DNA from 2 places in the Streptomyces sp. NPDC001832 genome. Region 2 is predicted to be linked to the other one. Evidence: riboswitches for the same ligand, from Rfam matches in the RefSeq annotation. Region 2 holds a riboswitch; the other holds the start of a gene.
The links. A riboswitch is a leader RNA that binds a small molecule or an ion and turns the genes downstream of it on or off. The one in region 2 is predicted to bind cobalamin.
Positions count from the first base shown of each region.

Region 1 (4,666 bases), on a different contig from region 2:
GACACCACAGCGCCCCGCTCAGTTCATCTTCCGTTCATCCAGGTTGACTACGGTCCACGTGCCAATGACGTCGAACGATTGCCTGGGTAAATGGAACACATCACGCTGCTGCTCGCGATTGTGATCGCGACAGCTCTAGTGTTCGATTTCACGAACGGTTTCCATGACACCGCCAACGCGATGGCGACCACCATCTCGACCGGCGCACTCAAACCGAAGACAGCGGTGGCCATGTCCGCCGTGCTCAACCTCGTCGGCGCGTTCCTGTCGGTGGAGGTCGCCAAGACGATCTCCGGCGGGATCATCAACGAGGACGGGCTGCAAACAGAAGTCATCTTCGCGGCACTCGTCGGCGCCATCCTGTGGAATCTGCTGACCTGGCTGGTCGGACTTCCGTCCAGCTCCTCGCACGCCCTGTTCGGCGGCCTGATCGGTGCGGCGGTGATGTCGTCGGGCTGGTCCTCGGTCAACGGCGACACCGTCGTCACCAAGGTGCTGATCCCCGCGGTCGCCGCCCCGATCGTCGCCGGTCTGGCCGCGCTGCTGGCCACCAGGCTCACGTACCGGATCGGCGGGAAGATTCGCGACGGCGCCCAGGAGAAGGCCACCGCCAAGGGCTACCGCGCCGGTCAGATCGCCTCGGCCGGACTGGTCTCCCTCGCCCACGGCACCAACGACGCGCAGAAGACCATGGGCATCATCACCCTGGCCCTGGTCACCGGTGGAGTCCTGCAGCCCGACTCCGACCCGCCGGTCTGGGTCATCGTCTGCGCCGGTTCGGCCATCGCACTCGGCACCTACCTGGGCGGCTGGCGCATCATCCGCACCATGGGCAGCGGCATCACCGACCTCAAGCCGCCGCAGGGATTCGCCGCCCAGACCAGTGCTGCCACGGTCATCCTGGCCTCCTCGCACCTCGGCTTCTCCCTCTCCACCACCCAGGCCTGCTCCGGCGCCGTGATGGGCGCGGGCCTCGGCCGCCAGGGCGGTGTGGTCCGCTGGTCCACCGTCACCCGGATGTTCGTCGCCTGGGGTCTGACCCTGCCGGCCGCGGGCCTGGTCGGCGCGGGTGCGGAAGTCCTCACCGAGCAGGGCACCTGGGGTGTCGTGGTCGTCGCGGCGCTGCTCATCGTGGGCTCCGGGGCGATCTGGCTGGTATCGCGCCGCAAGCCGGTCGGCCACGGCGATGTCGCGCACACGGGCGGCGACGCCGAGCCCGTCGACGCCGCCACCGCGGCCACCGCGGCCATCGCGGCCGTCAGCCCGCCGCTCACCGCGGCGCAGGCAGCGGCCCAGGACCTCAGTGCCACCATTCCGGCTCCGGCCGGAACCACCCAGGACCCGGCGCGAACCGCCACCGTCTAGGCCGCCTAGGCCGGCCGTCTAAGGATTCAGCATGAACATCGACTGGGCAGCCCTCGGCTCCGTCTTCGGCGTCTCCCTCGTCGTCACCGTCGCGCTGGTGGGCCTCTTCACCCTGGGCATCGTCGGTCTCTCCAAGCAGCCCGAACCTGAGGCGCAGGGCGGCTCCGGCGGCTCGCTGCTGCTGGCCCGCGCCGGCGGGTACGTCTGCTTCGCGCTGTGCGCCGCGGCGGTCGCGTACGGGATCTATCTGATCGTCGCCTGAGCATCTTCCTCGCGCTCCTTGACGGGCCGGACACGACGTGTGTCCGGCCCGTCTTGGTGTGCCCGGCCCGATGTGGGGCTCAGCACACCGCACCGCCACAGGTCAACAGCAGGTTGACGGGCGTTCGCGGAGCGTGGTGGACTGCCGGAGCCAATTACGACGACAGCAGAGGAAGCCGGTGCGAATCCGGCGCGGTCCCGCCACTGTCACCGGGGAGCAGTCCCCCACACCGGAAGTCACGGCCCGCGCGAGCGGGCTGGAAGGCCGGGGGAACTGCGGATCCGGGAGCCAGGAGACTCTCGTCGCCGGTCACGTCGAACCAGGGCGCGGACCCTGAGTGAGGACATATCGCCATGCCTGGCTGCCGTGCGTCCGTTGCTGTGGCGCTCTCGACGAGAGCCGCCTGTACGAAGCTCCTTCGAGGCGTAACGGCCGGTTGAGCCGTGCGTGCCGACCGCATTTTCGCGTACGGCGCCACGGCCGGTCTGATCGGCGATCTGCTGCTCGGTGACCCCCGCAGGGGGCATCCGGTCGCCGCCTTCGGGCGGGTCGCGGCAGGCGTCGAGCGCCGTCTCTGGCGCGACCACCGCGGGTCGGGCGCGCTGCACACGCTCGTCTGCGCCGGAGGCGCCGCAAGTGGTGCCGCGCTGATCACCCGTGCCGTGCGCAGCCACCCCGCCGCCTCCGTCGCACTGACCGCGGCCGCCACCTGGTCCGTCGTCGGCGGTACGTCCCTGGGGCGTGAGGCCCGGACTATCGCGGGCGCCCTGGCCGCCGGTGACATCGATTCGGCCCGCGAGCGGCTGCCGCATCTGTGCGGACGCGACCCGCAGTCTCTCGACGGACCGCAGATCGCCCGTGCCGTGGTGGAATCCGTGGCCGAGAACACCTCGGACGCCGTGGTCGGCGCCCTGGTGTGGGGTGCGCTGGCCGGTGTGCCCGGGCTCGTCGGCTTCCGGGCCGCGAACACCCTCGACGCCATGGTCGGCCACAAATCGCCACGCCACCGACGCTACGGCTGGGCTTCGGCCCGCCTGGACGACCTCGCGGGCTGGCCGGGTGCCCGGCTCACAGCCCTGCTCACCGTGGCCGCCGGGGGGCGGCCACGTGGAGCGGCGGGGGCGTGGCGGGCAGACGCGGCCAAGCACCCGAGCCCCAACGCGGGCCCGGTGGAGGCCTCGTTCGCGGGTGCGCTCGGCGTACGGCTCGGCGGGACCCTGGCGTACGGCGGTCGGGTCGAACACCGCCCCGTCCTCAACGGGGAGACGGGCCGGGCGGTGGAGACCGAGGACATCGAACGCGCGGTACGGCTGTCGCGCCGGGTGAGTGCGCTGGCCCTCGGCATGTGTGTGGCGGGACGACTGGGTGCGGGCCTCGTCGCGAGACGGATCGCAGCACGTCGGTCCGCAGGACGTCGGGTCACAGGACTTCAGGTCACGGGACGTCGGATGGCAGGACGTCGGATCGCAGGACGGAGACGGACATGAGCGGCGGGCTGCTGGTCGCCGGAACCACCTCGGACGCGGGCAAGAGCGTCGTCACGGCAGGTATCTGCCGCTGGCTCGTACGGCGGGGCGTGAAGGTGGCGCCCTTCAAGGCGCAGAACATGTCGCTGAACTCGTTCGTCACCCGCGAGGGCGCCGAGATCGGGCGCGCCCAGGCCATGCAGGCCCAGGCCGCCCGGGTGGAGCCGACCGCGCTGATGAACCCGGTCCTGCTCAAGCCCGGCAGCGACCGCTCCAGCCAGGTCGTCCTGATGGGCAGACCGGTGGGCGAGATGAGCGCACGCGGCTACCACGGCGGCAGGCAGGAAGCGCTGCTCGGCACGGTCGTGGACTGTCTCGAGCAGCTTCGGGGCACGCATGACGCAGTGATCTGCGAGGGGGCGGGCAGTCCGGCCGAGATCAATCTGCGGCGCACGGACATCGTGAACATGGGCATCGCACGGACGGCACGCTTTCCGGTGGTGGTCGTCGGCGACATCGACCGCGGCGGCGTCTTCGCCTCGTTCTTCGGCACCACGGCGCTGCTCGACGCCGAGGACCAGTCGCTGATCGCCGGATACCTCGTCAACAAGTTCCGCGGCGATGTGTCGCTGCTGGAGCCGGGGCTGGAGATGCTGCGCCAGATCACCGGGAGGCAGACGTACGGGGTGCTGCCCTTCGCCCATGGCCTCGGGATCGACGAGGAGGACGGTCTGAGACCCGCTTTCAAAAACAGCACAGCGCTGCGCGGAGCCGGAGGCGAATCGGTTGTCGCGCCGCCGCACGGCGACAAAGTGCTGCGCGTCGCGGTGTGCGCCGTACCCCTGATGTCGAACTTCACCGATGTGGACGCGCTGGCCGCCGAACCGGGCGTCGTCGTCCGGTTCGTGGACCGCGCGGAGGAGCTGGCCGACGCCGACCTCGTCATCGTCCCGGGCACCCGCGGCACCGTGAAGGCACTGGCCTGGCTGCGCGAGCTCGGCCTCGCCGATGCCCTGGTGCGGCGCGCCGCCGAGGGCCGGCCGGTCCTCGGCATCTGCGGTGGCTTCCAGATCCTCGGTGAACACATCGAGGACGAGGTCGAGTCGAGGGCCGGGCACGTCGACGGCCTCGGCCTGCTGCCCGTACGCATCCGCTTCGACCGCGAGAAGACCCTCGCCCGTCCCGTCGGCGAGGCGCTCGGCGCCCCCGTCGAGGGGTACGAGATCCACCACGGCGTCGCAGACGTACACGGCGGGGAAGGGTTCATCTCCGATGGCCGAGGTCGCAGCCTGGACGGCTGCCGGGCCGGCGCCGTGTGGGGCACCCACTGGCACGGCTCACTGGAGAGCGACGAATTCCGCCGCCGCTTCCTGGCCGAGGTCGCGCGGGCGGCCGGCCGGCGTTTCGTCCCCGCCCCCGGCACCAGCTTCGCCGCGCTGCGCGAGGAACAGCTCGACCGCCTCGGCGACCTCATCGAAGAACACGCCGACACCGACGCACTGCTGCGGCTCATCGAGTCGGGCGCACCGTCAGGACTTCCCTTCATCGCCCCCGGAGCACCTGGAGCACACGC
Region 1 covers NZ_JBEOYU010000001.1:57,870-62,535, forward strand. Annotated here, with positions in the region: gene ABT115_RS00310 (inorganic phosphate transporter) at 91-1,365, shown strand; gene ABT115_RS00315 (hypothetical protein) at 1,397-1,627, shown strand; cobalamin riboswitch at 1,797-1,925, shown strand; gene ABT115_RS00320 (cobalamin biosynthesis protein) at 2,071-3,114, shown strand; gene ABT115_RS00325 (cobyric acid synthase) at 3,111-4,666, shown strand, end outside.
Region 1: it holds a riboswitch for cobalamin, as region 2 does, so the genes downstream of both, ABT115_RS00320 (cobalamin biosynthesis protein) here and ABT115_RS16930 (ribonucleoside-diphosphate reductase subunit alpha) in region 2, are expected to answer to the same signal.

Region 2 (4,666 bases):
CACCCGTGCGGGTGGTCATCGCCCTCTGTCTCATCGCGCCGTTCGTGGCGATGCTCTGGGTGAGTTCGTATGCGAAGGTGGACCCCACCTTCATCGGTATTCCGTTCTTCTACTGGTACCAGATGCTCTGGGTGCTGATCTCCACCGCACTCACGACGATCGCGTACAAGCTGTGGCAGCGTGACCAGCGCGCCCGCAAGGGGGGTGCGTCGGCATGAAGGACGGCGTGAACGGCGTCGCGCTCGGCGTCTTCATCTTCTTCTTCCTGGCCGTCACGGTCATGGGCTTCCTGGCGGCGCGTTGGCGGAAGGCCGAGAACGACGCCAGTCTCGACGAATGGGGCCTGGGCGGACGGTCGTTCGGCACCTGGGTCACCTGGTTCCTGCTCGGCGGCGACCTGTACACCGCGTACACCTTCGTCGCCGTTCCCGCGGCGATCTACGCGGCGGGCGCGGCAGGCTTCTTCGCGGTGCCGTACACCATCCTCGTGTACCCACTGATCTTCACCTTCCTGCCGCGGCTGTGGTCGGTCTCGCACAAGCACGGGTACGTGACCACCTCGGACTTCGTCCGCGGGCGCTTCGGCTCGAAGGGGCTCTCGCTGGCGGTCGCCGTCACGGGCCTCCTCGCCACAATGCCGTACATCGCGCTCCAACTCGTCGGCATCCAGGCGGTACTGGACGTGATGGGCGTCGGCGGTGGCGAGAACACCCACTGGTTCGTCAAGGACCTGCCGCTGCTGATCGCGTTCGCGGTGCTCGCCGCGTACACCTACTCGTCCGGTCTGCGGGCGCCCGCGCTCATCGCGTTCGTCAAGGACGGACTGATCTACCTGGTCATCGCGGTGGCAATCATCTACATCCCGATCAAGCTCGGCGGCTTCGACGACATCTTCGCCAAGGCGAGCGATGCGTTCTCCCAGACCAACCCGGCAACCGGCAAGCCGCGCGGTGCGCTCGCGCCTGGTGAGGCGGGCCAATGGGGTTACGCCACACTCGCGTTGGGTTCGGCGCTGGCACTCTTCATGTATCCGCACTCGATCACGGCGACGCTCTCCAGCCGCAGCCGCAATGTGATCCGGCGCAACACCACGATCCTGCCGTTGTACTCGCTGATGCTGGGCCTGCTGGCGCTGCTCGGCTTCATGGCGATCGCCGCCGGTATCAAGGTGGACAACGGGCAGTTGGCCATCCCCCAGCTGTTCGAGAACATGTTCCCGGACTGGTTCGCGGGCGTGGCATTCGCCGCCATCGGCATCGGCGCGCTGGTGCCTGCCGCAATCATGTCGATCGCCGCAGCAAACCTCTTCACCCGCAACATCTACAAGGACTTCCTGAAGCCGGACGCGACCCCGGAGCAGGAGACCAAGGTCTCCAAGCTGGTGTCGCTGCTGGTGAAGGTCGGCGCGCTCGCCTTCGTCCTCGCCATGGACAAGACGGTCGCGATCAACTTCCAACTGCTGGGCGGGATCTGGATCCTCCAGACGATGCCGGCCCTGGTCGGTGGCCTGTTCACCCGCTGGTTCCACCGCTGGGCGCTACTCGCGGGCTGGGTGGTCGGCATGGTGTACGGGACGGTGGCCGCGTACGGGGTCGCCAGCCCGACCCAGGCGCACTTCGGCGGGTCGTCCAATGAGATCCCGGGCATCGGCGAGATCGGCTACATCGGTCTGACCGCGTTCGTGTTGAACGCGGTGGTGACGGTGGTGCTCACCTTCGTCCTGAACGCAGTGAAGGCACCCGCAGGAATCGACGAGACCTCCCCGGCCGACTACACGGCCGACGCGGGCGACCCGGGCGTCCAGGCGGAGCTCCCGCCGGCCACGGCGGGGGCGCCGAGCGGCGTCCACTGAAGACCGCTCCTACGGCCCGATGACGGCCCGTCGCGCCCCCTTCAGCGGGGTGTGGCGGGCCGTCCGTCTGCTCCGACGGGGGATCGCACGGCTTGTCCCGTCGGCTCGACATCCGTTACACGACACAACATGTGGGGGCCGTCTCATCCCGCAGCCCCCACATGTATGCTCGTGCTCGCTGTCGCCGCAGGGAAATCCGGTGCAAATCCGGAACTGTCCCGCAACGGTGTATTCGGTGTGCTTTTACACACCATCGAGTAAGTCCGAGGACCTGCCGACAGCGCATCCGGCTCGACCGAACCGGATGCCAGACGTCCGGGCCTCGCGGATGGGCCGGTGGACGCCGTAATGAGTGCTGCCCGACGCGGGCCCGCCTCTGCCCGGCTGCCCCCGTTCCCCGCCGGCCCCGAGCCGAGCGAGGGAGAGCACCACGTGACCATCGCGCCAGCCGATCCGGCTTCAGCCGCCGTGTCCGAAGCGGCCGATTCCGAGGGAACCGCACACGACGGACCGGGGGCCGCACTGCTGCGGACCCTGACCGGCCTCACCGTCGATCTGCCCGACACCGACCCCGGTCGCGTCGCCGCCGCCGCGCTGCGCGGCCGTAACGCCCGGTCGGACGAGGCGGAGTTGCGCTCGCTGGCCACGGAGGCCGCCGCAGGGCTGATCTCCGAGGACCCCGCCTACTCCCGGCTCGCGGCCAGGCTGCTTACCCGCACCATCGCGGACGAGGCGTCCGGCCAGGGCGCGGTCTCGTTCTCCGCCTCGGTCGCCGTCGGACACCGCGAGGGCCTGATCGCGGACCGTACCGCCGAGTTCGTCGCGCTGCACGCGGCCGCACTCGACGCGCTGGTGGAACGTTCGCTCGCCGACGGCGCCGACGACCGCTTCGGCTACTTCGGGCTGCGGACCCTGCACAGCCGATATCTGCTGCGCCACCCGCACACCCGTCAGGTCATCGAGACGCCCCAGCACTTCATGCTGCGCGTCGCGGCCGGGCTGGCCGAGGACGATTCGGAGCGCGCCGTGGACGAAGTCGCTTCGCTGTACGGCCTGATGAACCGCCTCGACTACCTCCCCTCCTCCCCCACGCTCTTCAACTCCGGCACCCGGCACCCGCAGATGTCCTCCTGCTATCTGCTGGACTCCCCGCTCGACGAGCTCGACTCGATCTACGACCGCTACCACCAGGTGGCCCGGCTCTCGAAGCACGCGGGCGGCATCGGTCTCCCGTACTCCCGTATCCGCGCCCGCGGTTCGCTGATCCGTGGCACCAACGGGCACTCCAACGGCATCGTGCCGTTCCTGAAGACGCTCGACGCCTCCGTCGCCGCGGTCAACCAGGGTGGCCGCCGCAAGGGCGCCGCCGCCGTCTACCTGGAGACCTGGCACGCGGACATCGAGGAGTTCCTGGAGCTGCGCGACAACACGGGTGAGGACCAGCGTCGTACGCACAACCTCAACCTGGCGCACTGGATCCCGGACGAGTTCATGCGCCGGGTCGACGCGGACGGTGACTGGTCGCTGTTCTCGCCCGCCGATGTGCCCGAGCTGGTCGACCTGTGGGGCGACGCGTTCGACGCCGCGTACCGGGCCGCCGAGGCCAAGGGGCTGGCCCGCAAGTCGATTCCGGCCCGTGAGCTGTACGGCCGGATGATGCGTACCCTCGCGCAGACCGGCCAGGGCTGGATGACGTTCAAGGACGCCGCCAACCGGACCGCGAACCAGACCGCCGAGCCGGGCCGCGTCGTCCACTCGTCGAATCTGTGCACCGAGATCCTCGAAGTCACCGATGACGGCGAGACGGCCGTCTGCAACCTGGGATCGGTCAACCTCGGCGCGTTCGTCGCCGACGGTGGCATCGACTGGGAGCGGCTGGACGCGGCCGTCCACACCGCCGTGACCTTCCTCGACCGGGTCATCGACATCAACTTCTACCCGACCGAGCAGGCCGGCCGGTCCAACGCGAAGTGGCGCCCCGTCGGCCTGGGTGCCATGGGTCTGCAGGACGTCTTCTTCCAGCTGCGGCTGCCGTTCGACTCGCCCGAGGCCCGCGCGCTCTCCACGAAGATCTCCGAGCGGATCATGCTCGCGGCGTACGAGGCCTCCTGCGCGCTCGCCGAGCGGTCCGGCCCGCTGCCCGCCTGGTCCGAGACGCGTGCCGCCCGCGGCGTGCTGCACCCCGACCACTACGACACCGGCCTGAACTGGCCGGAGCGCTGGGACGCGTTGCGCGCCCGGGTCGCGAAGACCGGGATGCGCAACTCGCTGCTGCTCGCCATCGCACCGACGGCGACGATCGCCTCGATCGCGGGTGTGTACGAGTGCATCGAGCCGCAGGTCTCCAACCTCTTCAAGCGCGAGACGCTCAGTGGTGAATTCCTCCAGGTCAACGCATATCTGGTGGATGAGCTGAAGCGGCTCGGCGTGTGGGACGCGCGGACCCGTGAGGCGCTGCGCGAGGCGAGCGGTTCCGTGCAGGGCTTCGCCTGGATCCCGGAGGATGTGCGGGCGCTGTACCGCACGGCGTGGGAGATCCCGCAGCGCGGTCTGATCGACATGGCGGCGGCCCGTACGCCGTTCCTCGACCAGAGCCAGTCGCTGAACCTGTTCATGGAGACGCCGACGATCGGCAAGCTCTCCTCGATGTACGCGTACGCCTGGAAGCAGGGGCTGAAGACGACGTACTACCTGCGCTCGCGCCCGGCGACCCGGATCGCCCGCGCGGCCTCCGGCCGGGCCGCGACCGCCGCACCCATTCCCGTACAGCAGGCCCAGGCTCCCGACACGGACGCGATCGCCTGCTCCCTCGAA
Region 2 covers NZ_JBEOYU010000018.1:92,872-97,537, reverse strand. Annotated here, with positions in the region: gene ABT115_RS16940 (DUF3311 domain-containing protein) at 1-218, shown strand, start outside; gene mctP (monocarboxylate uptake permease MctP) at 215-1,852, shown strand; adenosylcobalamin-variant (AdoCbl-variant) riboswitch at 2,031-2,133, shown strand; gene ABT115_RS16930 (ribonucleoside-diphosphate reductase subunit alpha) at 2,285-4,666, shown strand, end outside.